3 regions of the Limosilactobacillus albertensis genome follow, and region 2 is predicted to be linked to each of the others. Evidence: predicted binding sites of a transcription regulator. Region 2 holds the regulator's gene; each other region holds the start of a gene.
The links. Region 2 encodes HrcA, which represses chaperone genes, less so after heat shock. Its sites were predicted from a motif close to TTAGCACTCNNNNNNNNNGAGTGCTAA; they were not measured.

Region 1 (10,849 bases), on a different contig from region 2:
CAATGTTTTTGTCCTAACTGAACTTTTTAAGATTGCTGATAACGGTACAATAATTGCCACCAATAATAAGTATATTGAAGTCATCCACTGGACTGTATTGGTTGTAATCGCAAACTCCCGCATCAAAATGGGAAATGTAATATTCATTGCGGTTTCAACAATCACTCCACAAAACGACATTAATCCAGTAGCAATAATCGCAGCAACTACTTTTGTTGGTATTTTTTCATTATTCATTTAACCGTTCACTAACCTCCTGTAAAAATTGCTTAATTTTCTTAACACTGTCTTTATCAAAGCCATCAGTTAAACATATTTCACTTTTTTCAATATAATCATTTACAATCGGGATCAGCTTTCCCCCGCTACTAGTTAAAGAAACTATCTTAGATTGCTGGTTTGTCGGTGAAGGTTGTCTTGTAATCAGGCCTTTTTTCTCCATTCGTTGTAACAGAATAGTAGTTGTCGATCTTTTGATGTCAAACTCTCTTTCAATTTCCCGCTGAGCACAGGTATTTCCCGGGAAATGGTCTAAAAAGTTAATAACCGACATTTGCGTGCCCGTTAATCCATACTGCTGTGCGAACGCGTTCATTCGTTGATTTATCGTATTGTTAGCTTGCTTTATTAAGCGTCCCATTAACATGCCTTATCACTCCTTACAATTTCCGGTCAATACAAAGTAAGGTTTCAACAAAAATAGCCTCTAAAGTCCGCTAATGCCGAACCCTAGAGGCCTAATTGTACTTGCAGAGGACATTGCCGTGCCTCCACATTGATTCTATTTTATTTAGTTATGCCAGTATTATCTCAGCGATATCAAGGATAACGATAACTCCAAGAATACTGCTTAAAAGTATTAAAATCTTTCTTGTATGCTGGTCCTGCGCTTGTAGTTTTTGCCAATTCATTCCTGTATATGCAACTAAGATAAAGATACAGCCAATGATGCCATATATTCCAGAGTGAAAGCCACGATTATCAATAGAGTAGCTTGCCGCCATAAAAAGGCCGACTGCAAATAGAAATCCCCATAAAATCTGTTTCTTATTCATTAAATCAGTACTTTCTTTTTCAAATCACTATTCTTGAAGATGGTAGTTATAACTGGCAACAATAATATTTTCCCGGGAATTTAATAATGCACGCAGGCGAACACTCGTCTGGTTATGCAATGCTAACTGCCATGGGTGCTTAGGGATAAACTGTGGTACGAGGACAGTGGTAGAATAATTTCTTGCCTCAGCTCGTTTAGCAATTACATCCACAAACCGTAATGTCGGTTTAGCAATTGACCGATATGAAGAATGAATATCTACGAAACGGACATCTGGGTATTCTGCTTTAAATTCATTTGCCGTCTTGTGTTCCTTTCCCGGATTCTCATCAAAGGAAACATGCATTGCAATGACATAATCACCAATTGACCGTGCATAGTTAATCGCACCACGTGTTACCCGTGTCACATTACCAACCAGCACAATGACCGTTGCGCCATCATAATCGTGCAACTGAACTTTTGTCTTTTCAGCCACCCGTAACTGCGCAGCCACTTTTACATAATGACGGTGAACAGCATGGAACATCCAAAGGAGAAGCGGCATGATAATTAGGTATGGCCAAACATTAGCAAAGTGCTGCCAAAAAAGGCAAACGACAAGAACAAAGGAAATCAACGCCCCAACTAAGTTAATGAATGCTTTTCCTAACCAGAACCCTTCCCGTTCTCTGAACCAATGGATAATCATCCCTGATTGTGACAATGTAAACGGAACAAACACCCCAACAGCATATAATGGGATTAACATATTAGTTTGACCATGGAAAATCAGGATTAGAATGATTGCCCCAACGGCTAATGAAATAATTCCATTAGAGTAGCCTAACCGGTCTCCTCGATCCATAAATGCATGTGGCATGTACTTATCCTTCGCCATATTAAAAGCAAGAATTGGGAAAGCAGAGAACCCAGTATTAGCAGCCACAGCTAAAATCATTGCTGTTGAAAGCTGTAAAAGGTAGAAACCTAAGCCATGTCCACCAAAAATCTGGGCAGCCATCTGTGAGAGAATTGTTGTCCGTGAGTTTGGTACTACACCAAGATAAAAGCTAAAGAAGATAACTGCGATAAAGAAGAAGGCTAAGATAGCACTCATAATCGCTAACGTTGTCGATGCGTTTTTCTCTTTTGGCTTATTAAAGTTTGGAACAGCATTACTTACCGCTTCAACCCCGGTCAACGATGACGAACCCGCTGAAAAAGCCCGAATCAGTAAGACAAATGACATTCCGGAAACAGGGGTACCATAATCAACAATTGCCCGATAATGAATATGACCGGTTACAATATTGTATCCACCCCAAATTACCATAATAATCATCATGATAACGAAGAAGTAAACAGGAATAGTTAAAAAGTTTGCACTCTCGCTCATTCCCCGTAAGTTCATAAACATAATTAATAAGACAATGATAATTCCAAGGGGAATCGAAAATTTGTATAATGCTGGAATTGCTGAAGTAATAGCTTCAACTCCTGATGTCGTTGAAACGGCAACCGTCAGCATATAATCAACTAATAATGAACCACCAGCAAATAATCCCCCGTTGCTTCCCCAGTTACGAGTAGCAACCACATAGGCGCCTCCACCACTAGGATAAGCATGAATGATTTGCTGATATGATAACGTGATCGCTAACAGGAGGATCAGCACAATTGCCGCAATTGGAATTGAATACCAAATTGCCGCTGCAGATAATGTTACCAGAACAGTCGTAATTTGTTCTGGTCCATATGCAACTGACGATATCGCGTCAGATGAAAGCATTGCTAATGCCTTAAATTTGGTTAAGTGTGTTTGCCCTTCATCAAGGGTCTTTAACGGTTTCCCGATTAAAACACGTTTCAAATAGCGCCACATACTATTTCTCCTTTAATTTTTTACACTTTTTAAATAGGTGACAATACTACAATTTATTAACTGAATTTGCAACCTACAAATATGTTTATTAGTCTTTCTCTGGCATTTTCACTTTGGCATTTACTTTTTCCGCAACCGGATCGACTTTTTTCATTCGACTTGCAACTGCCCAGCGATAAAAGGCCAACGAACAAATAATAATAACAACAAAATCCCATGGATACTTTAGCCAATCTCTACCGCCAAAGCCTTCACTTCCAATGAAAGAAATAATTGAAATAAAGACAAGGTAAGCAAGCATCCAGTAGCTATTGCGAAGATCACGTAGTCCAGATGCATGACGATATTTAATCTCATAATAGAGGTAAATCGGCAATCCCAGTAAAATTACGCCAATAACTTGAACAGTAGTTGGCCACATTGTCCAATAAATTGAAAGGCTCGTCAAGACAAACGCGAAGGGGGCCAGCCAAGTCATAAATTGGGGATGAAATGGGCGTTTTAAATTGGCATTCATTTTACGTAATGAAATAACGGTTACTGGGCCAGTAAGATAGGCAATTAATGTCGAACCAGTAATTACTGTTGCTAGCAGGCTCCAATTTCTAAACAAGCTCACCATAATAACCGCCAAAATTAAGTCAACAACCATTGCAAAGCGGGGAATCATATAGCGCCGTTCTAATCGCCCTAACCACTGTGGCAAGTGGCCGGTGTGGGTCATTGCTGCCAGTGCCCGTGATGCAGTAGCAACAAAAGCGACTCCGGTTCCAAATGGCGACACAAAAGCATCCATATATAGTAAAATAGCTAACCAGTTCATCCCAAGCAAAATGGCGATATCCGCAAACGGTGAAGTATAGTTAATCCCGTGCCATCCTTTTTGTGCCAGCAAATTAGGATCAATTGCACCAATAAAGGCAACCTGTAGCATAACGTAAATCACTGCTGTAATTATCATTGATATCAAAACACCGCGAACGATATTTTTATGAGGATGAATCATTTCTCCCCCCATATTAATTATCGTCTGAAACGCATCATATGACATGATAATCCCCGATACAGCAGCTGCCTCAAAGATTGAACGACTACCATAAGGCATAAATGTATTTACACTATGGCCAAAATTTCCTGGATGAAAGCCAGCAAAGATTAGCATGGCAACCGTTAATGTCGGCAACAGAACTTTAAAAATTGAAATTAAATTAGTAAAACGTGTCATTAACTTCACTGACCAAAAATTGATCAGTGTAAACACAAGCATAAAGATAAATACCACTAATAATCCTGGTGTCGTGATATTACCATTTTTCATAAAATGATGAGTCCAATTCGCCCATGTCCACGGCCAAGAACTCATATATTGGACTGACGCCACAGCTTCCATCGGGACTAAAGTTATTAATGAAATCCAATTCGCCCACGCAGCGATAAATCCTAATAGAGGACCATGACTGTACTGAGCGTAACGACTCATCCCCCCGCTTTCTGGAAACATCGCCCCTAGTTCAACATAAGTAAGAGCGATGCTAATAATAATTATTGCTCCTAAGATCCATGAAATAATTGCTGCCGGTCCCGCAACCTTTGCAGCGGTTCCTGCACCAAAAAGCCATCCTGAACCAATCAAGGAATTTAGGGCAAGCATTACTCCAGAAAATAGAGTTATCTTCTGGAACTTCATTTTCTCCATTTTTTAGTTCCTTTCAATTATAGTTTTATTAAAAATTAATACTCATTTACTTTACCACAATTTAAGATTTTTAGATTAGTTTTATAGTTCAATAACTTTCACTGGATTGCCATATTTCTTTACTATTTGAAGTAAATCCGTTACCGCAAGAACTATGGTAGCGGTATTATCATTTGGATGACAGCCAATTTTCTGCCCAGATCTAAGAATATCAGTGTCAACAATAAAAGTAACCTGGTGTTCTTCATCATTTATCAGATTAAATGGGGAAACCGCCCCGCTGGTAATTTGCAATTTAGCCTTTAATTCTTCTGGTCGGGCAAATGAAAAACGACTGGTTGCCAAACGCTGCTTCAGCTTTTTCATATCAAGACGCTTATTTTCTAGCAGCGCCACTAAATAGTACCCGGCTTTATTTTTTAAGAACAGGTTTTTTGTGCGAATAAAGTGGTAGTTTTGCACGTACTTATCAGCTGCTTCCGCTGTGTAAACCGGTGGATGGTTAATGGTTTGATAATCGATTCCTTCATTGTCTAAATAAGTATAAATAATTTTTGCCTGTGTTTTCATTTTTTCTCCTAAAATAAAAAAAGATTCTAACATCTGAATGAGTTCAAACGTTAGAACCTTTCCGCCCACAAAATTAAAATTTAACCAGGTGAGATGATATTACATCATACCGCCCATGCCGCCTTGTGGAGCTGCAGGAGCTTGGTTATTAGCATTTGGATCTGGCTTGTCAGCTACAACTGCTTCAGTAGTAAGAAGCAATGCTGATACAGAAGCAGCATTTTGAAGAGCGGAACGTGTAACCATTGTTGGGTCAACGATACCAGCCTTAATCATGTCTTCAAACTTACCGTCCGCTGCGTTGTATCCAATGCCTTCTTTTTCGTTCTTTAATTCATTAACAATAACTGAACCTTCAACACCGGCGTTTTCTGCGATTTGACGAACTGGAGCTTCAAGAGCAGCCTTAACGATATTAATACCAGTTAATTCGTCACCTTCAGCGTTAATCTTGTCAAGAGCAGGAATAACGTTGATTAAAGCAGTACCACCACCAGGAACAAATCCTTCTTGAACGGCAGCACGAGTAGCGTTCAAGGCATCTTCAATCCGGTACTTCTTTTCCTTTAATTCAGTTTCAGTTGCGGCACCAACCTTAACAACTGCAACACCACCAGAAAGCTTTGCAAGACGTTCTTGGAGCTTTTCCTTGTCAAAGTCAGAAGTAGACTTAGCGATTTCTTGCTTAATTTGGTCTACCCGTTCTTGGATAGCTTCCTTTGAACCGGCACCGTCAACAATTGTAGTAGCGTCCTTAGTAACTGTAACCTTGTTTGCTTGACCTAATTGATCAACAGTAGCGTCCTTAAGACTCATACCAAGATCGTCAGAAATAACAGTACCACCTGTTAATACGGCAATATCTTGAAGTTGGGCCTTACGACGGTCACCGAAGCCTGGAGCCTTAACAGAAACAACATTAAAGGTACCACGGATCTTGTTCAAAACAAGTGTTGGCAATGCTTCACCAGTAATGTCATCAGCAATAATCAAGAGAGCACGGCCTTCTTGAACAACTGATTGAAGCAATGGCAAAATATCTTGAATGTTACTAATCTTCTTGTCAGTGATCAAAATGTATGGGTTGTCAAGGTCTGCTTCCATCTTGTCGTTATCAGTTACCATGTATTGTGACATGTAACCACGATCAAAGCTCATTCCTTCAACAACGTCAACGCTGGTATCAACTCCACGAGAGTCTTCAATGGTAATAACACCATCATTACCAACCTTTTCCATCGCGTCAGCAATTAACTTACCAACTTCTGGATTAGCAGCTGAAATAGAAGCAATTTGTTCAATATCATCCTTGGTCTTTACATCATGAGACATCTTCTTTAATGCTTCAACAGCAGTCTCAGTAGCCTTGTCAATACCACGACGAATACCAACCGGGTTTGCACCTGATGTAACGTTCTTCATTCCGGCATTTACAATTGCTTGAGTTAAAACAGTAGCAGTAGTAGTACCGTCACCAGCGATATCGTTAGTCTTTGAAGCAACTTCGGAAACAAGCTTTGCACCCATATTTTCAAAGTGGTCTTCTAATTCAATGCTCTTAGCGATTGTAACACCATCATTAGTAATAGTAGGTGTACCATAGCTTTGTTCCAAAACAACATTCCGTCCCTTTGGACCCATTGTTGTCTTAACAGTATCTGCTAATTTGTCAACACCACTGAGCATTGCGCTCCGTGCGTCTTCAGAAAACTTAATTTCTTTTGCCATTTATGTCACCTCAAAATTAAATTCATTTTTAAAAGAGACGATGAAAGAATTATATCCTCTTGTCTCAAACTTTTAATTTGTATATTTAACTATTCAACGATTGCTACTAAGTCCTTAGCATGAACAACTAAGTACTTTTCACCATCATATTCGACTTCGTTACCTGCGTACTTGTCAAATAATACGCGGTCGCCTTCCTTAACAGCTGGAGCAAGCTTTTGTCCGTTTTCTAAAGTACGACCTTCTCCAACGGCAATAACCTTTCCAGTAGTTGGCTTCTCCTTTACATTGGAAGCAAGGACAATTCCACCAACTGTCTTTTCTTCTTCAGTTTCAGCTTTTAGAACAACGCGATCTCCTAATGGTTTTAACACGTTAATCCCTCCATCTTGTTAATAATTTTATTTTTAGCACTCAAAACCTCTAAGTGCTAACCACATGTTTAAATATAACATGTTCTCCCCAAAATGCAACAGAAACACTTTGACTTTTTTTGACCATCTATTAAAAAGAATAAGATAAAAGCTTTTTGGATGTATAACTATTAACAAAATAGTAGATAAAAAGCATTAGTTTACCGCTTTTAGTAAACCAATGCTTGATAATTTTATTCAACTGAGTCTTCAGTATAGTTTTTAATAAAGTAGATCAACGTTTGAAGTTCGTTTGTTAAATCAATATTTTGAACTTGAACATTCTTCGGAACAGATAAACGAACTGGCGTAAAGTTAAGGATACCTTTTACACCAGCCTCAACTAATTGGTCGGCAACATGCTGAGCCTTAATACCAGGAACCGTTAAAATAACAACATCAATTTGCTGTTCTTTTAATTGCTTTACCATATCCTCAGATGGGTAGATAGGAATACCGCTCTTAACAGTATTTGCATATTCCGGCTTAGTATCGAAAGCAGCACTAATCCGTAAATTAGTGTCTTGATGGAAGTTGAAGTTTAACAAAGCACTTCCTAAACTACCAACCCCTACTAAGGCAACACTAACTAATGAGTCTTGATGTAAAATCCCCTTGAAAAACTTTAATAAGCTCTCAACATCATAGCCGTATCCCCGCTTACCTAATTCACCAAAATATGAAAAATCACGACGAATAGTTGCAGAATCAACTTGAACAGCTTCTGAAAGTTCAGTTGATGATACCCGTTGCTTATTTGCATCCTTTAATACATTTAAATAACGGAAATATATCGGCAACCGTTTCGCAGTTGCGCGCGGAATTTTTTTATTTGCCATTCTACTTTTGTTCCTCCTAAAACAGTCCTCTTTAGCCTAAGTAGCCAACTAATTACTAGGCCTTAATAAGGACGACATTACCAATCTTTACTTTGTGAAATTTAAGTCTGAGTATATTCTAGCAATTAAACCTTTTTTTGTGAACTAAAATACAAAAATATTTTCAACTTTTTATTTAAAATTAAAATCTGCTAAAATAAAACTGTATCAAATTCAAGTAATTAAATGAGGTTTCAATATGTTACTTTTACAGACAAATGACGTTGTACGCCGATTCGGCGCGGACGTTTTATTTCACAATATGAACATGCAAATCCAGGAGCATGGCCGGACTGCCCTCGTTGGTCGTAATGGTGCCGGTAAAACAACCTTGTTAAAAATGATTGCCGGGATCACAGAACCGGATGAAGGAACTATTACTAAAGTTAAGGACCTGACAATTGGTTACCTTGCCCAGGATCAAGGGCTGGATAGTCAAAATAGTATTTGGACAGAGTTAGATACTGTTTTTGCTCCTTTACACAAGATGGAAAAACAGATTCATGACCTAGAACAACAACTCGCTGACCTTGATAGTTCCGATAGCAATTATCAACAAATTCTTTCTACGTATGATAATCTGCAAACGACCTTTAAAAAGCAAGGCGGTTTTGAATACGAATCTCGAATGCGCGGAATCCTACATGGTTTTGGCTTTGGTGAAGATAGCTATAACACTCCGATCAATTCCCTTTCAGGAGGGCAAAAAACTAAACTAGCCCTTGCTAAAATTCTCTTGCAGGCACCAGGGCTATTAATTTTGGACGAACCGACTAACCACCTTGATATGAATGTCCTCTCATGGCTAGAGGATTATCTCAAGAGTTACCAAGGAGCATTGCTAATTGTTTCTCACGACCGTTACTTCCTAGATCGGGTTGTTAGCGATGTCTATGATCTCGATAATAAAACTTTAACTCACTATACTGGTAACTACACGCAATTCGTTAAGCATAAACAAGAAAGACTGCAAGCTGAATGGAAACACTATGATCAGCAGCAAAAAAAGATTGCTAAGCTCGAAGACTTTGTCAATCGAAATATCGTCCGTGCTTCTACCACCAAGCGGGCACAGGCGCGGCGAAAGCAATTAGAAAAGATGGAACGACTTGACCGTCCTGAAACTGATGATAAGTCGATCCACTTTCAATTTCATTCTGAAAAGGATAGCGGAAATGAAGTTCTTGACGTAGAACAGGCAAAAGTGGGCTACAATGAACAGGTGCTTGCCGGCCCGCTGTCATTTAATGTCCGAAAGCCACAGCGAGTTGGTATCATTGGTCCAAATGGTATTGGTAAGTCAACCTTGCTTAAATCAATTCTCCATAAGATTCCCTTAATTAGCGGTAACATTAAACTTGGTGCTAATCTTGACATTGGCTACTACGATCAGGAGCAACAGCAATTACACCCTAATAAAACCGTTCTTGAGGAAGTGTGGGATGATCATCCAGAAGTACCAGAAAAGGATATCCGTTCACTATTAGGTAGTTTTCTCTTTGTTGGGGATGACGTTTACAAAGTCGTTCATGACCTATCGGGTGGTGAAAAGGCGCGCCTAGAGTTAACCAAGCTATCATTTAAAGCGATTAATTTTCTTATTCTTGACGAACCGACTAACCACCTTGATATCGACAGTCGGGAAGTCTTAGAAAATGCAATTAACGAATTTAGCGGCACTGTTCTATTTATTTCACATGACCGTTACTTTATTAACCAGGTTGCAACTGATATTTTGGCAATGGAGCATGATGGTATTAAACATTATGAGGGCAACTATGACGATTACTTAATTGCCAAAGAAAAAGAAGGTACAAATGATGCTGCTCCTGCTAGTGCTGCCAACACCGGCAAGACGCCAGCTGGCAAGCAATCTTACCAGCAAAGCAAAGAGCAGCAGCGTGCCCGGCGGAAGATCCAGCGCCAGGTTGATGATTTAGAACAGCAGATGGCAAAATTAGAAGAGGAACAAACCACTATTCAGGAACAAATGAGCCAGCCAGAAATTGCGACTGATATCGGAAAATTAACGGACTTACAAAAGCAGCTTGATGAATTATCAGCAAAATCAGAAGAAGTAGAATTGGCATGGACAGAAGCTGCAGAAAAGCTAGAGGAATTTGATAAAGAAAATTAAAATAAGGACTAAAAAATGACCAAAATTGGCTAAAAAGCTGATTTTGGTCATTTTTAAACTCCCGCAAGAATTGTATTGAGAGAAGCCGAATTAATTTCCAATCTCTATTCTATTTTTGTCTAAACTTGCGGGTATTTTCCGCCAAATGAACAAGGTTACGCAAGAAATCATGAGTTGAGGCCTCGTAGTTATACTTTTTACCTAATTCATAAATGTATCCATTAATATAGTCAACTTCCGTGGGGCGGTTTTTACTCATGTCTTGATACATTGATGGATAATGGAGCGGATTAGTAACTTCACTGACGTACTTAATTGTTTGCCATTCTTCTTCACGGGTACTTAACAGCTGGACACCTGCACGTTCTGCAACATCAAATGCTTCATTAATTAATTGCTTACCAAGTTTTTCTGCGCCGTCATAATCAATGAACTGCCTCATTTGAATTTCAAAAAGGGTACAAATAGTATTAATAACTGAATTAAAGACTACCTTTGTCAGCAAA
Region 2 (10,849 bases):
CCACCTTGAATGGCAGCACCTAAGGCAACGGCTTCATCAGGGTTAATTGAGTGGTTAGGTTCCTTGCCCGTTAATTCCTTAACCATTTCTTGAACAGCAGGGATACGAGTAGAACCACCATTTAAGATAACTTCATCAATGTCATCAAAAGTAAGATCTGCATCCTTCAAAGCATTTAGTACTGGTTGTTTTGTTCGTTCAACTAAGTCATTAGTTAATTGGTTAAATTGTGCCCGACTTAAGGTCTTTTCCAAGTGTAATGGGCCATTTTCACCAGCAGAGATAAATGGTAAGCTAATTTGAGCTTCCTGAACACCAGACAAGTCTTTCTTAGCCTTTTCAGCAGCGTCCTTTAGTCGTTGAAGAGCCATCTTATCTTGAGATAGGTCAACACCGTGTTCTTCTTTGAAACCAGCAATTAACCAGTCCATAATCTTTTGGTCAAAGTCATCCCCACCTAAATGAGTATCACCATTAGTGGAAAGTACTTGGAAGACACCATCACCTAATTCAAGAATAGAAACATCAAACGTTCCACCACCAAGGTCGTAAACAAGGATCTTTTCATCTTTGTCCTTCTTATCAAGACCATAAGCTAATGATGAAGCAGTTGGTTCGTTGATAATCCGCTTAACATCTAAACCAGCAATCTTACCAGCATCTTTAGTGGCTTGCCGTTGTGCGTCGTTAAAGTATGCAGGAACAGTAATAACTGCTTGGGTAACCGTATCACCAATGTAATCTTCAGCATACTTCTTAATGTATTGCAAGATCATTGCTGAAATTTCTTGTGGTGTGTACTTCTTGCCATCAACTTCAACAGTATAGCCTGCTTCACCCATGTGACTCTTGATGGATGAGATCGTGTTAGGGTTAGTAATTGCTTGCCGCTTTGCTACTTCCCCAACCTGGGTTTCACCGTTTTTAAATGAAACAACAGATGGTGTCGTCCGACTTCCTTCTGGGTTGGTGATAATCTTAGGTTCATTACCTTCCATAACAGCAACCGCAGAGTTAGTAGTACCTAAATCAATACCAATAATCTTATTACTTGCCATAATTTAATTCCTTCTCTCACTAATTTATTGAGCTACAACTACCATTGCAGGGCGTAGTACCCGATCCTTTAGTTGATATCCAGCTTGAAGAACATTAACAACTGTTTCAGGACTTTGACCTTCTTCAACCGGAACAGTTTGGACTGCCTGATGAAGGGTCGGATCAAATGTTTCGCCATCAGCTTTAATTTCAGTAATACCGTGATCATTTAGTGCTTTTACTAGATGATCATGAACCATTTGAATACCCTTTTTTAGTTGTTTACCGTTATCATCAACAACTTCAATTGCTAATGCCCGCTTAAGATTGTCAAGAACAGGTAAAATTGACTTTGCTAAATCCTGACCATCATATTTAAGGATTTGGGCCCGTTCTTTATTAAAACGGTTTGTCATATTTTGAATTTCTGCTTCTGCTCGCAAATACTTGTCATCTTTATCAGCAAGCTGTTTCTTCAAACTAGCAATTTCTTCTTTTAATTTTGAAGTTTGATCTAATTTTTCATTAGAATCATCTTTTTTTGTTTCTTTCTTTGGTGCCTTTTCATTTTCAGCAACCGTTTGTTTTTGTTGATCTTCTTGTTTTTCTTTGGCCAATTAACTCGCCTCCTATGAATCATAATAGTGACGGTAGAAATCTAACAACCGTTTGGCTAATTCCTGTCGAAAAGCATTTACAATTCCGATTGTTCTGGAATACGGCATTCGTGTTGGTCCAAGGACTGCAATAATCCCTCGACCATACTGTTCAACGTTATAGCTTGCTGTAATTAAACTATAATCATCTAGCAGCTTATTCTTAGAAATTTCTTGACCGATTTTAACATTAACTCCATTATCTGACGAAAGAGTAGAATCAAGAATATTTGATAAATTATCATTTTTATCTAGCAGTCCGTACAAAGATTGAATAACATGGGGATCATGCGTACTTGCGAAATCAAGCAAGTTTAACCGTCCGCCAACAAAAAATCTTTCACGTGCTGCTTGGGATAAAACATTATCAAAAATATCAAGAAAGCCATCAGGACTATGCATATAATGCAAAACCCGCAACGGAATATCATCTTTTAGTCGTTTCACTACTTCAGACAGTGGAAGCCCAACCAACTGATCATTAATCATCCTGATAACGGCTTGCATTGCATCAGTATCAATGTCTGGTGGCAAAGTGAATGATTGATTCTCAACTTCGCCACTATCAGTTACAAGAATAGCAATCACTTTATGATTACCAAGTGGAACTACTCGAAAACCGCTTAACCGAACGCTTTCTTGTTCTGGTTTTAAAGTAAATGCAGTATATGAAGTTAAGTTTGATAAGATATCTGCCGAGTGCGAAATAATCTCGTCAATCTTTTGGAAGCCGGTTCCAAGTGAGTTTTGAATAACAACCAGATCATTATCCGTAACTGCCTGTGGATCAAGCAAATTATCTACATAATATCGATAACCGCGCTTTGATGGAACCCGACCTGACGAAGAGTGCTCTTTTAAGATCAAATCATTGTCTTCTAAAACTGCCATCTCATTACGGACAGTCGCTGAACTGACCTTAAAAGGCAACTTTTCTGCTAAATGTTTTGATCCGACTGGTTGACCAGTCGAGGTATATTGACGTACAATCGCTTGCAGAATCTTTTTCTGACGTTGTGTTAGCATTGAATATCACTTCCCCTTTTAGCACTCATTAGGGTCAAGTGCTAAACACACTGTATAATATACCAATTACCACCCTAAAAGTCAAGAAACGTCAAACAATTTTTTAAGGAGAGTATCCATGAAACATAAAGACCAGCGCTATATCCAGCCACAGAATACAAAAGAAGCAATGATAATAATTCAAAAACTGTTTAATAAATACCGTAACGCTCCATTAACTAATGAACTGCTAGAATATCATAACAATCTTATTTATCGTCTCCAGTCAGATATAAAGGATGCTGCCATTAAGGAAAATAATCTCGGACAGCTAAAAGCCCTTAACTCAATGACAGATATTATGCGGAACTGGACGGCTGCCCGCCTAAATGGAAAGCCTTTCAATGGTAAAATGCGTCACTTTAAATTAGTTACTGATGGCGGATTTAAGTTTGAACGAAATATTCATAAAATTAATCAGACAACCAATCATCATAGCAGTCGGCATTAATTACAAAAAGAGGTTTGAAAAGTTAGCCTACATATTTATGGGCAGCAAATTCAAACCTCTTTTCCTTTATATTTTACTTAATTTGCGACGGGCGTCATGTTCATCACGTTTCATTTGTGCTACTAACGCATCGGCACCATCAAATTTCTTTTCGCCACGTAAATACTTATACCAACGCACAACTACCTCTTCACCATATACCATTTGTTGAAAATCAAAGAGATAAATTTCCACGGTAAGCTGGTTTCCATCGCCAAAAGTAATGTTATGACCAACGCTAGCCATACCTTTATACCATTTACCGCCAATTTTGACAGTTACAGCATAAACACCAATTCCGGGAAGACGCTCTTCTTGAGGGTGCTCAACGTTAATAGTGGGAAAGCCAAGGGTCCGTCCACGAGCAAGACCATGAACTACTAGACCAGTCGTTTGGTAAGTATATCCTAGTTCCCCATTAGCAGCTTCAACTTTGCCGTTATCAATCAGTTGACGAATTTCACGTGAACCGACTTTTTCTTGCGTTCCATCCTCAGTAAATTTAGGAACTGTTACTACTTCAAACCGCCCAGCAGCATATTTAGGCAATAAGACCATTGATGCTTCTTCTGCTTCCCCATAGGTATGATCAAAGCCAGCGACAACTGTTTGAGCATGAAAGCTAACAAGATACTGGTCTACAAACTGTTGAGGTGTCAAGCTGGCAAAAGATGACGTAAAACTAATTAAATAAACAAGGTCAACCCCTAATTTATCTAACAATTCTAATTTTCGATTTACTGTCGATAAATACTTAAAACCACCCTTATATTGACGGTAAACCACTCCAGGCGCATGGTCATATGTCAAAACCGCTAAGGGCAATCCCTTTTCATGAGCAATTTCACGAGCACGAGCAATTACTGCTTGGTGACCGCGATGAACACCATCAAAAAAGCCCATCGCAAGAACAATTGGCCCTGCTGGAATCATTTTTTTATCAAAGGGATGGTGAATTTTAATAACTTGCAACTCTTACACTCTCCTCAATTAACTGCGAACATTTTAGTTGGTTTATACATATTATTTTTAGGATCTAAATGATATAGTGCTTTTACTTGTCCATCAAATAATAACACAATTTCATTTTCACCAGTATTAAGTTCACTTGGCGCAAGCCAGCCCCCATTTTGAACCTTTTTCCACTGTTCTGTTTGAAGAGTTAACTGTGGATAGTCCTTTAAGGCATAATCCAATGGATACATATATTGTTGCAAAGTTTGTGTAGCTACTGCATCTCGCACATCATCTAAGCTTAGTGTTTGATCCAATGTAAATCCGCCGCTTTTTAATCGGGTTAATAAACTCATTACGCCCGGATAACCTAATTGACGGGCAAGTTCAACAACCAGCGTTCGAATATAGGTTCCCTTGCTACATTCAACATTAAAGCGAATTCGTTGCTGTTTATTTTCTTTATCATATTTTGAACTAAGCAGCTCAAATTTATTTATTTTAACTTGGCGTTTAGGTCGGTCAACAGTTTCACCGGCACGCGCATATTCGTACAACTTTTTGCCATTTACTTTTACAGCAGAGTACATCGGTGGAATTTGGGTAATCTGACCAGTAAGATTATTCATAGCTGCGACAATTTTATTCGTTGGAATCTCGTTTTCAACCGTTTTCTCCGCAACCTTTTCACCATCAAGGTCTTGAGTAGTGGTTGCAAAACCAATTAATAATTCTCCTTGGTATTGTTTTCCAGAACTCATTAAATAGTCGACTACCTTTGTTGCGTTGCCAACACAAATTGGTAAAACACCTGCAACCCCTGGATCAAGGGTTCCCGAATGACCAATTTTTTTAGTTTTCAAAATTTGGCGTAGTCGACTAACACAAGCGAAACTAGTCATACCACGTTCTTTATATAAAGGGATTATTCCGTCCATCATTATTCCTCCAAAAGGGGAGCGTGATCGCCGTCATAAGTGGCTTTGTTCTCACGCCCAACGATCACAAATAGGCATCTAGAGTTCGACTTTACCGGACTTTAGATGCCATTTGTATACCGCGTTGTTCACTTTTATATCATTAATAGAGCCTATGTCACAACTCTTTTTTACTAATTATTTTTCCTTTTTGTGTAAGTCGTTAATGAGTTGATCAATCCGACTACCATAAGCAACTGATGGGTCTTTTACAAATTTAATTTCCGGAGTCTTGAAAATATTAAGACGTGCGCCTAACTCACTCCGAATCAGACCAGTTGCCTTATCTAATCCCGCTTGTGCTTTTTCAGCATCTGAAGCAAGATCGGACAAAATACTATAGTAAATAGTTGCTTGCTGGAGATCACCAGTAACATCCACACCTGTAATTGTAACATTTTGCACACGTGGATCACGAACGCGCTTTAACAAGATTTCATCAACGTCTTTTTGAATTTCTTGAGCTAAACGATCTACTCGATATTGTTTACTTGGCATCTTTATCTCTCCCTCAGCTTTACTTAACAGGAACTTCCTTCATCTTGTAGGCTTCAATAACATCCATTTCCTTGATGTCATTATAGTTTTCAATAGTTAAACCACATTCATAACCTTGTTTAACTTCTTTAACATCATCTTTGAAGCGTTTAAGACTACCTAGTTCCCCTTCATAAATAACAACACCATCACGAACTAATCGTACCTTTGCATCACGGGTAATCTTACCAGAAGTAACCATTCCCCCAGCAATTGTTCCGATCTTAGAAGCCTTATAGATTTGCCGTACTTCAACTTGACCAATTGTTTCTTCTTTGTAAACTGGTTCAAGCATTCCCTTCATCGCATCTTCAACTTCTTCGATTGCATCGTAGATAACACGATGAAGACGGATATCAATACTATTAGAATCAGCTAGTGTTTTAGCTACAGCTGTTGGCCGAACGTTAAATCCAATGATAACCGCGTTAGATGCTTCAGCTAAAGTAACATCGCTTTGATTAATTGCACCAACTGCTTGGTGAATAATATCAACTCGAACACCATCAACTTTAATCTTTTGAAGGCTCTGGCTTAATGCCTCAACAGATCCTTGAACATCTGCCTTAATAATAATTGGCAGTGTCTTCATTTGACCTTTCTTCATTGTAGCAAATAGGTTATCCAATGTTACATGGGAAGTCTTTTGACGTTCTTTATCCATAGCCCGCTTAGCACGCTCTTCACCAGCGGCACGGGCAGTCTTTTCGTCATCAAAGACAACAAAACGATCCCCGGCTTCAGGGACTTCATTTAACCCCGTAATTTCGACAGGTGTGGATGGAGTAGCTTCTTTAATCCGCCGACCATTTTCGTTAGTCATTGTCCGAACACGACCAAATGTATTACCAACAACAATTGGGTCTCCAACATGAAGTGTCCCTTGTTGAACCAAAATAGTTGCAACAGACCCACGACCTTGGTCAAGCCGAGCTTCAACAACTGAACCAGCTGCATTTTGATCTGGGTTAGCTTTAAGTTCCATCATTTCCGCTTGGAGGAGAATCATATCAAGCAATTCATCAAGGTTCTTGCCAAACTTAGCAGAAATCTTAACAAAAATAGTGTCACCACCCCAGTCTTCTGGGATTAAGTTATACTTGGCTAATTCTTCAGTTACACGGTCTGGATTAGCACCGGGCTTATCAATCTTGTTAACTGCAACAATAATCGGTGTTTCAGCTGCTTGTGCGTGGTGAATAGCTTCGACAGTTTGCGGCATAACACCATCATCAGCTGCCACAACTAAAACGGTGATATCCGTAATATTAGCTCCCCGCGCACGCATTTCAGTGAAGGCCGCATGACCTGGTGTATCAAGGAACGTAATTAAATGGTCGTTATAATGTACTTGGTAGGCACCAATTTCCTGCGTAATTCCCCCGGCTTCATGTTCAGTAACATGAGAATGACGTAACTTATCAAGCAAGGTAGTCTTACCATGGTCAACGTGTCCCATTACAGTAACAACTGCAGGACGTGAAACTTGATTTTCAGTATTATTCTGCTCATCTTCAAACATCTTATCGATATCTGAAACATCGACTTGAACCTTTTCTTTAGCTTCAATACCGTAATCAGTTGCTAATAATTCAATAGTATCCTTATCAAGTGACTGATTTTGATTAATCATTACACCGAGCATAAATAGTTTTTTAACAATTTCAGCTGGGGACCGGTGTAAAATTTTTCCTAAGTCTTGAGCATTCATTCCATCGGTATATTCTAATACTTCTGGAAGCGGCTTATCCTTACGTTGCGTAGGCTGCTTATGAGCTACTTCCTTTAGCCGCTTATTCTTATTGTGCTTTTTGTTTTTCTTATTCTTCTTATTAAATCGTTTGCCGTTACGACCTTGATCGTTATTCAAGCTACCGCCGAAACGACCGCCCTTATTGTTTTGATGTTGATGATTATCTGACGTCCCACCATTGTTCTGGTGGTTATTTTTCTTTTGGGGACGATCATTTTGCGTCTTGTCTTGATGTTGACCACCATGATTTTGTGCATGGTGATTATTTTGCTTGTTATTATTGCTACTATGTGGCTTTTGCTTAGTAGCTTGTTGCTTGTTAGTTGGTTTTTGTCCGCCACTTGCAAGTTGACGTAATTGTTGTGCCTGATCTGGGGTAACAGAAGACATGTGACTTTTAACTCCCATCCCTTGTTGATTAGCCATATTAACTAAGTCCTTGCTAGGCATTTTTAATTCCTTAGCTAATTCATAAATTCGTTCCTTAGCCATATGCTCACGCTCCTTATTTCATCGTTAGTAGTTCCTCAAACTTTCTTGCAAAACCTGATTGCATCACACAAAAAACGGTTCGTGATTGTCCCGTCGCCTGACTGAGCTGGTTCCTTGTAAAGTCTGTTGAGAAAGGAATACTGTAAAACTTACATTTATCAGTAATTTTCTTAGCACTTGCCCTTCCTGCATCAGATGCGAGGAACACAAACTTTGCCTTTTTAGTTTGAATATTTTTTAAAACGATCTCTTCACCGCTCTGGAGTTGCCGTGCTCGTCGGGCAATTCCTAATAGGTTTAAAACCGATTGTTTATTTTTGATCATTGCCAAATAACTTTTGCCGTGCCTGTAAGTGATCAGCATACTTGATTAATTCATCATAGAATGATTCATCTAGTTGAACATGAAAGGCCTTTTCAAAAGTTTTTTCTTTCTTAGCACGTTTTGCAATTTCAACGTCAACTGCAACATATGCACCACGGCCAGGCTTTTTACCAGTTGGGTCTAAGGAAACCTCATCTTCCTTATTTTTTACTACCCGAATTAACTGTCGCTTAGGCATCATTTCACCAGTAACAATGTCTTTACGCATCGGTATTTTTCTCTTTTTCATCATTTTCACCCCGCTGCTTAATAATTACTTTAATAGTTAGTCTTCACTGTTCTCTGCGTCTTCTTCTGAATCAGCCATTGGTTCATCTTCAGCTGCTTGGTCACTTTCTGCCATTTCAGAAGCTGATTTAATATCAATCTTATACTTGGTCAACCGTGCAGCTAATCGTGCATTTTGTCCCCGTTTACCAATTGCTAATGATAGCTGGTTATCCGGTACAACTACTGTGCATGAACGTTCAGCTTGCTCTTCACCGTCTTCTTCTGTCGTACTGTCTTCAGTATCGGTTGCCGGCTTATCCTCATTAAAAATAACGTCTAATACTTCAGCTGGGTTCAAAGCATTTGCAATAAACTCAGCAGGATCCTTAACATATTCAACAATATCCATGTTTTCGCCATCAAGTTCATTAACAATTGCTTGAACACGCGAACCACGTGGGCCTACACAGGTACCGACAGGATCAACATTCGGATCATTTGAGTACACAGCCACTTTAGCACGATCTCCAGCTTCGCGAGCAATATTTTCAATTAAGACAGTTCCGTCCTTAATTTCAGGTACTTCACGCTCAAATAATCGCTTTAATAATTCGGGGGCTGTTCGACTAACAAAGATTTGCGGACCACGCCGATCGTCATTTACTTTTGTTACATAAACTTGGATACGATCATGAACCCGGTAATGCTCATTAGGCATCTTATCTCTAAAGCCCATCGCACCTTCTACTCCGTCTCCTAAGTCAACATATGTAAAGCGCTTATCTTCACGAGAAACTTCTCCCGTAATAATTTCATTTTCATATGTCTTGTACTTATCGTAAATAATCTTTCGTTCTTCTTCACGAAGGCGTTGCATTACGACTTGCTTTGCGGTTTGAGCAGCAATTCGTCCAAAGTCACGGGGAGTAACTTCTTCACGAATCTCGTCACCAATATCATACCCTTGACCATGGGGAAGTTTACGTGCATCGGCTAAACTCATAAATTCGTTACTATCCGCTTCAACCGCTTCTTCATCATCAGTAATTGTTTTTACGGCATACACTTTAATATTGCCAGTAAGAGAATTAAATTCTACTTCGACATTTTTATCACCGTAATTTTGCTTATAGGCGGACTCTAAAGCCTGCTCCAATGCTTCAATAACAATTTCTTTTTTGATACCCTTTTCTTTTTCAAGATAATCTAGGGCGCCAATCATTTCAGTATTAATCTTTGGCTTACTCAACTTTTGACACTCCTTTAATGCTAGAATTTAATCGCTAATCGGGCTTGTGCAATTTTTTTACGATCAATCGTAATCTGCCGATGGCGAGTCTTATCTAAGTAATCTAACGTAATCTCTTTTTCTGATAATTGCGTCAGTGTACCTTCATAAACTTTTTGACCATTAATCTGTTGGTAAAGAGAAATGTGAATGTAATGATCAATTGCCCGCTGATAGTCTTCTTCTTTCTTAAGCGGACGTTCTGCACCTGGTGAAGATACCTCTAAAAAGTAAGCCTGTGGGATTGGATCAGGTTCAACATTGTCTAATGCCTCACTTAATTCATCACTAACAATAGCACAGTCTTCAAGTGTAATTCCGCCGTCCTTATCAATGTAAACGCGGAGGTACCAGCTCTTACCTTCTTTTACAAATTCTAAATCATACAAGTAAAAATCATGGTCTTGTAAAATCGGCGTTACAAGATCTGTTACAGTTTCTACAACACTGCTCAAACGTGTCACCTCCATTATTTGCAATAAAAAGAGCGAGCATCTCTGCTCACTCCCACGAGTTATTTACCATAATTTATTGTAGCATGTAACTTGTTTACTGGCAAGTAATGAAGCTTTCTTTCAAATGTATTGCCTAAAACAAGCTGAGTTGATTCTCATCAGGTAGCTTATCTAGTACATGATTATCCGTTAAGAAATCAATAAGGGTTTGCGAAACTTTCCCCCGCTCTGCTAAATCCTCTTTAGAAAGAAATGGTCGTTCTTCACGTGCGGCTACAATTTGTTTAGCAACATTCAGTCCCAGACCAGGAACCGCACGGAATGGGGCAATTAATGAATCGCCGTCGATTAACCAGTCGGACGCATCTGATTTTTCAATGTCGACCATCTTAAATTTGAACCCACGCTCTAACATTTCATTTGCCAATTCAAGGATTGTCAATAAGTTCTTTTCCTTTGCACTGGCATCGTTTCCTTTATCATTTATTTCTTTCATCCGCTGTTTAACTGCGTCTTTACCATGCGACATAGCAACCACATCGAAATCAT
Region 3 (10,849 bases), on a different contig from region 2:
AGTTAATCGTCGATACATCTTGAAGTAAAAGATGAATATTAGAATTACGTAATGAGTAGCCGAGAATGCCGACCCCAATAATCAGCATTAAGCCTAGTACTAACCAATTACGTCTACTCACTAAGCATCCCCCTTTCGTGCTTGATCCGTATAAAAGCTTGTCCAAACTTTTGCCAAGTGTTCTTTTGAATATTTACGCGCTGCTATTTGCGCTTGCTTTTGCCAGTGTGCCAACCGTGCAGGATCATTGCGCAACAACGTAAGCTTCATCTGCATTTCATTAACATCTTCGGCTGGCTCGTAATCCCCATCAATAATAGAATGATAAAGTTCTAAGTCACGCAACATTACTGGTGTTCCACAACTAAACGCCTCTAACACTGACATTGGAAAAAGCTCATTATAAGAAGGCAGCAAAAATAGGTCAGCTAAGTTATTTAATTCAACAATCTTATCTCGGGAAACAATTCCGGTAAACTTTAAGTTAGCGGGCGGATTATCTACCACACGCTTTAATTCACTATAGCCGTCTGTTAATCTTCCAAACGAAAATCCTCCTGCCCAGATAAAATTAACGTCAGGATTTTGCCGAGCTAGGCGAATGAAGTCTGGAACCCCTTTTCTTTCTTGAACTTGACCGCTACCTAAAACCACAAATTTATCCGGTGCGATATTATACTTCTTCCGTAAAGCGGTCCTATCTACAGCAGAGTATTGATAAAAATGATCACTATCGACGAAATTAGGAATATATGTAATTTTGTCTTTTGGAATTCCATAAGCAACTAATTTCTCAATAAAAGAAGGGTTTACTACTACCAGCTGATCCATTCGTTTATAAAAAGCAATAATGTAACGATAAAAAAGCCCGCGGAATGGTTGCGGGATTGTTAGGCTTCCTTCTAGGGTCTCAGGAAGGAAATGAACATAACCGATCTTTCGACCCCTCTTTTTAGAGAAAGTTGAAAAATAGAAAAGCGGGTCAATCGTATGATAATGGCTAATTTGACTTTTACCATACCGATTAATCTCAATTTCAAACTTATCACTGCATTGATTACGTAACAAATTGATCAATTCAAGGTAGGCACTGCCGACCCCTTGTCCTGCAACTTTATCTGCAGATGAAAACATTGTTATTTTAATCATCATTAACTCCTTGAGCGGTGAAAAAGACGACGCGATTTTTCTGTTTGCTTAATTTTATCTTGATCTATCAATTTACGCTGGCAATCATGATAGAATTCGACTACCCTTTCCACAAAAACTTCCGCTGAAATTTCGTGTAATTTTTGTTGACGTTTTAACCTTGATTCTGACGTCTGCGGTTGGTTTAGATAATATAAAACCCCATTGACCAGATCAGCCCGTTTTTGGAAACTAATTCCAATTGCTGCATCATCAATTAATTGATCGGTATATTCACTCCGCATTACAACGATTGGCAGGTCTGATGCAAGAGCCTCATCATAGGTCAAACCCTGTGACTCCGAATCAGATGCTGACACGAAAACATCAGCCATTTGGTAATAATGATAAACTTCATCATTCGGAATTTCGCCAGCAAAACTAACATGACCATTGAGGCCCATTTCACGAACCTGACGCTCTAAAGTATGCTTTGCCGGGCCATCTCCAACAATCAATAACTGCGCATTGGACTGGTGGCTAAGGATATCCGGCATTGCTTCAATCAAAGTATGAATGTTTTTTTCATATGCCAAACGACTTAACGAAAGCAATACCGGTGTAGTCGCCCCATAGCCTAATCGTGCCCGTAAATTAGCAAGATCTTTTGCTGAATCGCGTTGGTTATATACCCGCAAATTGATCCCTGTTGGAATTACCCGAATGGGAGATTCTACATGGTAACTTTCTAACGTTTCGAGAACGCGATCACTGGGAGCAATAATTCCTGATATATTTTTCAGGTATAAATGCGCTAATCGTGCTACATCATGCGGCTTTAAGATATGCCCGTTTGCAATATAGTGTAAGTAGTCCTGATACATTGTATGGTAGGTATGGAGACAGGGAATATGTAAATGCCTAGCGACTGTTTTCCCCATCACACCGAGTGCAAATTCCGTCTGATTATGAACTATATCTAATTGGAATTTTTTAGCAAGTTTTATAGCACGAAATACGCCGCGAACTGCAATCCGACGATCAGAAAATGAAACAAACGGAATGCTTGCAAAACGATAAATCCCGTTTTCAACGTCATCGTGCTTAGCCTTAGGATCAGTCGTCGTAAAGATATATACATGATGTCCCTGAGCAATCAGTTCATCACGAAGCGTCTTAATAGAAGTCGCAACGCCACTCACCTGTGGGAAATATGTATCTGTAAAAATACCAATATTCAACCTAACTGCTCCTTTTTTCATCACGAAATTTTTTCGATTTTAATTTAGTAATAACTGCTATTATACTAAAGCATTCAGCGAACCGCAAAACCGTATTTAAATTATTCTAGTCCCTTGACCTAATCATGACAAGAAACAACAAGAATGATTACTAATTCTTTACAAAATCTTTTGTCCATAAAAAATGAGAAATAGCTTCCCAAATAAGGCAGTTATTTCTCATCTTCTCTATCAAATCTTCACTTCTGGAACATATTCTTCTACTAACTTTCGAACATTAGCGGCCGTCTCAGCGTTAATTGCGCGATGAACTAACGGTTGTAATTTACGAGTACTTAGTTGGTTGATTAAAGATCGAATCCGTAAAATCTGGCTGCTATTCATCGAAAATTCATCAAGACCCATTGCCATTAAAAGCGGGACCGCAATGGGGTTGCTAGCCATTTCGCCACACATGCCAACCCATTTACCTTCTGCATGTGCCGCTTCAATCACCCGGCGGACCATTCGTAAAACCGCGGGATGAAGTTCTTGGTATAGGTAAGCAACCTCCTGATTTCCTCGGTCAACCGCGAACATATACTGGACTAAATCATTACTCCCAATACTAAAGAAATCGACATATTTTGCAAAATGTTCTGCCATTACAGCAACGGCCGGGATTTCTAACATCATCCCCACCTCAATGTTTTTAGCAACCTGGTAGCCTTCCTTTTCCAACTTGTCTTTTTCTTCATCGAGAATTGCCCGTGCCTGCTTAAATTCTTCAATTGTCGCAATCATCGGAAACATAATTGCTAACCGTCCATAGACTGAAGAACGAAGCAATGCCCGTAACTGTGGTCGTAAAATTTCGGGTCGTGCTAAGCCGATTCTTATTGCACGAAAGCCGAGGTATGGATTAGCCTCACGGGGAAGCTTAACCATTCCTAATTTTTTATCGCCACCGATATCAAGAGTACGAGCAACTACATGCTGCTGATTCATTGCTGCAACGAAACGTTTATACGCTGTAAATTGCTGCTCTTCATCAGGCAGCTCTTCCCTATTCATATAGAGAAATTCAGTCCGCAACAACCCAATTCCTTCTGCACCATCTTCTTGGGCATCAATAATATCTGCAAATGTACCAACATTAGCCGCAACTTCAAACCGGCGTCCGTCCGCGCTCACAGTCTGCTTATCTTTTAAAGCGCCCCACTTTTGCTGTTCTTGTGCAAACTTACCAGCCAGTAAACGGTAATGTTCAATTTCATCATTGGTTGGGTCAACGATAACTTTTCCGTGAATGCCATCGACAATTAACATATCGCCATCATGAATTAGCGTTGTTGCATTTTTAACACCAACAACAGCCGGCAGTGCCAACGTCTTACTCATAATCGTAAAATGAGATGTTCTACCGCCATTTGTTGTCACAATTCCGGCAACGTACCTTTTATTGAACTGGGCAGTATCTGTAGGAGTAATATTATCTGCTACAAAAATAGCACGATGGTCCAACAAAGCAGGATCCGGTAGGGGAACGTTCAATAAGTGACTCAAAATTCTTTTAGTCACATCACGTAATGCAGTTGCACGAGCATATAGATAATCATTATCATTTTTATGCTCAAAAATATTTAAATAATAGTCCTCTATCTTTTTGACCGCCCACTCCGCTGTAGCATGATGACTATTAATCCGGTCAATAATCTTATCTCGTAAAGTCGGATCATCTAAAATTGCAATCTGCGTGTCAATAATTGTCACTGCGCGCTGACCGAGCCGGTGATGTGCCTGCTGAGACAATGCTTGAAGCTCAGTCCTGCTTAACGCAAAAGAATCATGAAGCCGGGCGACCTCATGATTCTCATCAGCTGTATGCTGTTTTTTTATAGATAGATCTGACCCTACTAACAGGCGTGCAGGTGCGATGGTAATCCCACTACTAGCCGCAAGCCCGTCTAGCAGTAAAGACATTAGTCAGTCAATCCTTCCTTTTTCATAGTTTCAGCAACGGTATCCAATGCTTCTTTTTCATCATCACCATTAGCAGCAATAGTAACCTTAGCATTTTGACCAACACCAAGTGACATTACACCCATGATTGACTTCAAGTTAACACTCTTGCCTTCGTATGAAAGAGTAATATCAGATGAGAACTTTGAAGCAGCTTGTACCAAAATAGTAGCTGGACGAGCATGAATACCGGTCTCTGAAGTAATTGTAAATTCACGTTTTTCCATATTAATCAGTCTCCTTCGAGCAGATATAATTAATTTATTATCAGCAGCTGGACCGCTGATACACCTCGATATTTACATTTTAGCAATTGTAAGCGTTAAATACAAGCTTACATCTTGCGATTTATCGCTCTCGCAATTGATAAGTAATTTTACCGCCGCGTTGTGCTTTTCCTTCAATCTGGGAGCGATAAGCGTAAGCATGAAAAATCGGTTGAAATTCCTGAAAATTCTCAGGGGTAATTTCAAAATGATCAATTTTTTTGGTTCGCAAGTCATCTAGTAATTGTTCAAACTTTTCTTCTGGCATCCAATCACCTCAATATAAAGATCTCTGTCTACCTAATTATACACGATAAATATTATAAAGCATCCGTTTTAGCATTCATGACTAAAGAGTGCTAAAATCATAGTGGGATCCTTTTAGGCGTTCCTAAGTAATTTTGATTAAACGTACAAGGATGCCCCTTACTTAAGAAAATATTTAGGTTTTATGACTTGCTTTGCGATAAAAAGTAAGTATAATATTAATCAATGGTCAAGAAAGGTCAAACAGACACAATCTTGCTGAACTACTTTAGGAGGTATTTAATTTCAGATGCTATGTCAATATTGTCATCAAAATCCGGCCACGATTCATCTACAAATGAATTTCAATGGTCAACGGATTCAAATAGACCTCTGCCAAAATTGTTATCAAAAATTACAAAATCTACAAACAGAAATGATGAATGGAGGTAACGGAATGAATAATTTCGGTTTTGGAAGCCTCGAAGACTTCATGAACGCAATGAATAATATGCAAAGTCAAGCTGCTGGCGCTAATGGTCAAAATATAAACGGTCAGGCTCAACGTCAAGGCGGCGGACGCAACGGTAAAGGTATCCTAGGACAATATGGTATTAATCTTACCGACTTCGCCCGCCAAGGAAAGATCGATCCGGTTATTGGTCGGGATAACGAAATCAAGCGCGTAATCGAAATTCTAAACCGACGGACAAAGAATAACCCTGTTCTTATTGGTGAAGCCGGGGTTGGTAAGACGGCCGTTGTTGAAGGTTTGGCCCAGGCAATTGTAAGCGGTCAAGTTCCAGAAAAGCTTGCTAATAAGGAAATTATCCGTCTCGATGTTGTTTCACTTGTCCAAGGTACTGGAATTCGTGGACAATTTGAAAAACGGATGCAACAGTTAATGGAAGAAGTTCGTAAGAATAAGAATATCATTCTCTTTATCGATGAAGTCCATGAAATCATGGGAGCTGGTAATGCTGAAGGCGGCATGGATGCTGGAAACGTTCTTAAGCCTGCCCTTGCCCGTGGTGATTTTCAATTAGTCGGTGCTACTACACTTAATGAATACCGGAAGATTGAAAAAGATGCTGCTCTTGCACGTCGGTTCCAACCAGTTGAAGTTGATGAACCATCTGTTGAAGAGACCATCCGGATCCTCAATGGTATTAAGAGCCGTTATCAAGATTATCACCACGTCAAATATACTGACGATGCTGTCGTTGCTGCTGCTAAGCTTTCCGACCGCTATATTCAAGATCGGTATCTTCCTGATAAGGCCATCGACCTACTTGATGAAGCCGGCTCAAAGAAGAACTTAACTCTTAAGAATGTAGATCCTAACGCAATTGAAAATGAAATCCATACGGCTGAGGCACATAAGCAACAGGCCGCAGATAATCAGGATTACGAAAAGGCTGCCTTTTATCGGGATCAAGTTGCAAAGCTTGAAAAGGCGAAGAAAGAAGCAGAAGAAAACCATACCGAAGATTCTGCAACTGTTACCGTCAAAGATATGCAACGAATCGTTGAGGAGCGGACTAATATTCCGGTTGGCGACCTTCAAAAACAGGAAGAAAACCAACTTCGCGACCTTGATAAGAAGCTCGATGAACACGTTATCGGTCAAACACAAGCCGTTGACAAGGTTGCCCGTGCTATTCGGCGTAATCGGATCGGTCTAAACAAGTCCGGTCGGCCAATTGGTAGTTTCCTCTTTGTTGGCCCTACTGGTGTTGGTAAGACCGAAACAGCTAAGCAACTTGCCCTTCAACTATTTGGTTCTAAGGACGCAATGATCCGGTTTGATATGTCCGAATACATGGATAAAACTTCTACTTCCAAACTTATCGGAGCGGCCCCTGGTTACGTTGGTTATGAGGAAGCCGGTCAATTAACCGAACAAGTACGGCGGCACCCATACAGCTTGATCCTTCTTGATGAAGTTGAAAAAGCTCACCCAGATGTAATGCACATGTTCTTACAGATTCTCGATGATGGCCGGTTAACTGATTCGCAAGGACGAACAGTTAGTTTCAAGGACACGATTATTATCATGACATCGAATGCCGGAACCGGTGATGCTGAGGCCAGCGTTGGTTTTGGTGCTGAATCTAATGGCAGCACCCACTCAATCATTGACAAATTAACTAATTACTTCAAGCCAGAATTCTTAAATCGTTTTGACGATATCGTTCAATTCAACGCTTTAACTAAGGATGACTTGATGAAGATCGTTAACTTAATGATCTCTGATGTTAACAACATGCTCGCCGACAAGGATTTGCATATTGAAGTTACTAATGGTGTTGAAGAAAAACTAGTCGACATGGGCTTTGACCCTAAGATGGGAGCACGCCCGCTTCGTCGAGTAATTCAAGAACAAATTGAAGATCGAATTGCTGATTATATTCTTGATCATAGTGATGCTCATAAATTAACTGCTAACCTCAATGATGATGGTGATATTGTCGTTGAAGAAGCACAAGAAGTACCAGCAAAATAATTTAACCAAAAAAGAACTTGAAAGTATGGTCATAACGACTTTACTCTCAAGTTCTTTTAGTTTACCTCTAATCGACGGCGAACTTCTAACACGGGAATTGCAACCATTGGGACCAAAATAATTGCTAAAATTAGCTCAGCCAGCCCATTAGTCGCCATCACTGTTTCAAGGGCAATTAATAAATGGTTAACATTGACGCCATATGTTTGCGCAACTGCTGGAGTACGATAAAATAGATAGATAAAGCCTAAAACTAATCCAGTATTAGTAAGGGTTCCAATAATTGCGGCACCAATTGCGGCACCATATTTAGATTTAAATAGCCGACGCAAAAGAATAAATGTATAGCCAGCAAGTAACCCAATCATGATTCGGGGAACAACCGAGACAAGCGGATTAACAAATACTAATGGTGCAAGCGGACTACTAGGAGCAACAAAAGCACGAATCCATGTTAAAATTCCCCAAATACCGCCAATAATTGCACCATCTATAGGGCCCAAGACAATCGCGGCAATGCTGACTGTCACATGAAGAGTGGTTATACTCAACGGTCCCAATGGAATATTGCCAAAAAACGGGACAAAATCCTGTAAAAGGATAATCGCAATAAAAATTGCCAAAGTCGTGTTATGTCTTATTTGTTGGTGCCGAGTTCTTGCCATTTCAATTCTCCTAAATAAATTTGAATAGGCCTATTGTAATAGAAATTTTACCTATTCGCAATTATCAAGAGAAATATAATGGTTCAATATCGTGTCAGCTACCAAAAAGCGCTATAATAATAGATAATTTAGGTTACGGAGTGTTAATAATGATTGACAAGTTTAAAACTGGAAATCCAATCTGGGTTTACTATAATGATATTGATTCGGGAGCAAATCTTACCGTGCCGCAGTTATTACGCGGTTTTATCGGCCAAGAATACCAAATTGAGCGGAAACAATTTCCTAATTACCGGTATGTAAAGACGGAAGGCGAAACTCGGGGCACATTTGACATGCGGCAACGGATAGTTCACCTTTTTTACCGTAAGCAAAACTGGGGTGAAGTTCAATCAATCGAAATGTACCTACGTCTTGATGCACCGACACAGGTCTTTGATACAGCTGGCGGGATGCCGATTGGTGCCCCTCTCCCTGCTGATATTACAGTAAAATCTTTCCACCGGGTTGCAACTAAAAACGGGCAATTTTGGTATGAAATTGGTGCTGACCAATGGATCAAATATGACCAGATGCATGTCGTTGATAACCCATTCAATACTAATTTACGAAAAGAAAAATCACGATTAGTTAATAATTTAACCGTTATTCCACTTAAAAATGTCCGTGCAAAAGTTGACTACCTTCATAACAAGTCAATCAATGTCTACGACGCACCATACGGAAATAAAGTGGCAGAGATTCCAAACGGCAATGAGGTTACATTAATTGGTAAACTCAATGATAATGACGAGATTACCTGGTATCAGATTGGGCGAAAAAAATATATTACAAGTAATTACATTCAAATTGAAGATATCGATGACGATGAATAAATAAAGGACGCTAGTATCGGATAAGCCGACTACTAACGTCCATTTTTATTTCCTAGTCTCGCCGTAACTGCATCTTATCGTTAAAAAGTTTAGCTAGGAAAAAGATGATAATCAGATAAACTATTAAAATAACCCACCAAGTAATTGGGGTGCTAACAAGCATGTATACTAACTTGTTAGCTGATAAAGTTGGAATTAAACTGTCCATTGAGTAACCAATCATGCTCAAAAGAACGATACAGACTACTGGGCCGCCAATCCCAACGATCCACTTCCAACGGCGGTTCAAAAGAGCAAAACCGTTTCCAACTGCTACCATCGTCAAAATACCACAGAAGTAAGCAAGTAAGCTGTGCCATGATGAAGAAAAACTAAATGGATAATGCATTAAACTGGTAAGTTGGTCAATAAACCAAACAAGCAAGGTTAACAGGACAACTGATATAATTCGTCCTTGCCATTGTGTTCGCCGCGAAATATTATTTTGAATTGCCCACTTGAAGTCACTGTAAGGGGTTAGTAAAAAGTAAAAGAACAAGACTAATGACAATAAGCTGCTGATTGTTCCTGGAATGGCGCCAAGACTAACTAAAAATGACTCAATATTTTGATTCATTATGAGGCCAAGCAGATATACTAATAGTTCAACCCCGACACCAACCGCAATCGCAATTCCTGCTGACCAGCCAGCTCGCCGTAGGGTTGTCGATATGATTAAATTTCTCTTTTGATTTTTCATTAATATGCACCCCCATCTGTCAAGTAAATGAATAAGTGTTGTAAATCATAATGGTCAAGCTTAACTTGATCTGGGATTGGTCGTTCATCATTTAAGTGATCAAAAACATAGGAAGTTTTAATATTACCCATCGATTCAGATTTCAAAACTTTCAATCCCGCAGTATATTCATCAACTAATTTAGCTGGTCCACTAATGGCATGAGCCTTTGCAAGCAAGTCATCAAGATCATCATTAATTATAATTTGATGCTTATCCAAAACTAGGACATGTTCAACTAACTGCTGAATTTCTTCGATTAAGTGTGTTGACAATACAAATGTCCGTGGCTTTTCCTGATAAGACTTGACTAATTCCTTGTAAAAAAGTTCACGGTGATTAGCATCAAGACCTAAAATCGGTTCATCAAGGAGAACATATTCAGCATTAACTGCTAATGCAACAATCAACTTTGAAGCCGTCCGCTGACCAGTCGAGAGATTAGTTACTTTAGCGTTACCACTAAGTTCAAAGGCGGTTAAAAGACGGTCAGCGAGATCATAATCAAAGCTGCCGTAAGCCACATCCGCAAGGTCAAAAGTCTGCGCAATTTTCATTTCACGCGGGTAAAGGTTAGCCTCACTCATCAGAAAAATCTTATTCAGTAATTCATCATTATCATTAATGCTTTCGCCACCAATCCGCACCTCGCCACTGGTTGGGAAAATACGGTTACTAATGATATTTAACAAGGTCGTCTTACCAGCACCGTTACGACCAAGCAACCCATAAATTTTTGCCGGCTCTAAATTAAATGAAATATTATTGAGAACCGTTGTCTGTCGATACTTTTTTACGATATTTTTAACCATTAATTGATCCATCATTTTCACCTCGTTCAATCAAATCTAATAAATGCTGCTTAGTAATACCAAGCTTATCAGCCTCGATTAGTAAACTTTTAACATAGTCGTTATAAAAGCTTTCTTTACGTTGCTCCATAATTTTTTTCTGCGCTCCTTTTTTTACAAACATCCCTAACCCACGACGCTTTTCTAGTAAATCCTTGTCGACTAGGATATTCATCCCCTTAAGAACCGTTGCCGGATTAATGTGTAGCTGCTGGGAAAGCTGAGTTGTTGATGGCACTTGTGATCCCTCGTCGAAACCGCCAGAGAAGATCATCTCCTCTAATTGATCAGC

Region 1: groES (co-chaperone GroES) is a predicted target of HrcA. The motif match lies at 7,323-7,349, and genes of this name have one in related genera.
Region 3: H5S41_RS08540 (ATP-dependent Clp protease ATP-binding subunit) is a predicted target of HrcA. The motif match lies at 4,973-4,999, and genes of this name have one in related genera.

What each region holds. Positions count from the first base shown of each region.
Region 1 covers NZ_JACIVD010000044.1:26,432-37,280, reverse strand. Annotated here, with positions in the region: gene H5S41_RS00935 (MFS transporter) at 1-237, opposite strand, end outside; gene H5S41_RS00930 (MarR family winged helix-turn-helix transcriptional regulator) at 230-646, opposite strand; gene H5S41_RS00925 (hypothetical protein) at 795-1,055, opposite strand; gene kimA (potassium transporter KimA) at 1,083-2,921, opposite strand; gene H5S41_RS00915 (APC family permease) at 3,010-4,617, opposite strand; gene H5S41_RS00910 (prolyl-tRNA synthetase associated domain-containing protein) at 4,699-5,187, opposite strand; gene groL (chaperonin GroEL) at 5,287-6,915, opposite strand; gene groES (co-chaperone GroES) at 7,005-7,289, opposite strand; gene H5S41_RS00895 (redox-sensing transcriptional repressor Rex) at 7,523-8,167, opposite strand; gene H5S41_RS00890 (ABC-F family ATP-binding cassette domain-containing protein) at 8,406-10,343, shown strand; gene H5S41_RS00885 (ketopantoate reductase family protein) at 10,453-10,849, opposite strand, start outside.
Region 2 covers NZ_JACIVD010000062.1:102,995-113,843, reverse strand. Annotated here, with positions in the region: gene dnaK (molecular chaperone DnaK) at 1-1,058, opposite strand, end outside; gene grpE (nucleotide exchange factor GrpE) at 1,083-1,655, opposite strand; gene hrcA (heat-inducible transcriptional repressor HrcA) at 1,668-2,720, opposite strand; gene H5S41_RS06030 (hypothetical protein) at 2,839-3,210, shown strand; gene ribF (riboflavin biosynthesis protein RibF) at 3,277-4,221, opposite strand; gene truB (tRNA pseudouridine(55) synthase TruB) at 4,236-5,141, opposite strand; gene rbfA (30S ribosome-binding factor RbfA) at 5,319-5,678, opposite strand; gene infB (translation initiation factor IF-2) at 5,698-7,962, opposite strand; gene H5S41_RS06005 (L7Ae/L30e/S12e/Gadd45 family ribosomal protein) at 7,976-8,287, opposite strand; gene rnpM (RNase P modulator RnpM) at 8,274-8,576, opposite strand; gene nusA (transcription termination factor NusA) at 8,613-9,806, opposite strand; gene rimP (ribosome maturation factor RimP) at 9,827-10,300, opposite strand; gene H5S41_RS05985 (PolC-type DNA polymerase III) at 10,434-10,849, opposite strand, start outside.
Region 3 covers NZ_JACIVD010000068.1:1,566-12,414, forward strand. Annotated here, with positions in the region: gene H5S41_RS08510 (lysylphosphatidylglycerol synthase transmembrane domain-containing protein) at 1-121, opposite strand, end outside; gene H5S41_RS08515 (glycosyltransferase family 4 protein) at 121-1,149, opposite strand; gene H5S41_RS08520 (glycosyltransferase family 4 protein) at 1,152-2,369, opposite strand; gene ptsP (phosphoenolpyruvate--protein phosphotransferase) at 2,601-4,331, opposite strand; gene H5S41_RS08530 (phosphocarrier protein HPr) at 4,331-4,597, opposite strand; gene ykzS (protein YkzS) at 4,719-4,904, opposite strand; gene H5S41_RS08540 (ATP-dependent Clp protease ATP-binding subunit) at 5,193-7,388, shown strand; gene H5S41_RS08545 (ECF transporter S component) at 7,445-8,053, opposite strand; gene H5S41_RS08550 (MucBP domain-containing protein) at 8,203-8,928, shown strand; gene H5S41_RS08555 (hypothetical protein) at 8,981-9,667, opposite strand; gene H5S41_RS08560 (ABC transporter ATP-binding protein) at 9,667-10,533, opposite strand; gene H5S41_RS08565 (GntR family transcriptional regulator) at 10,511-10,849, opposite strand, start outside.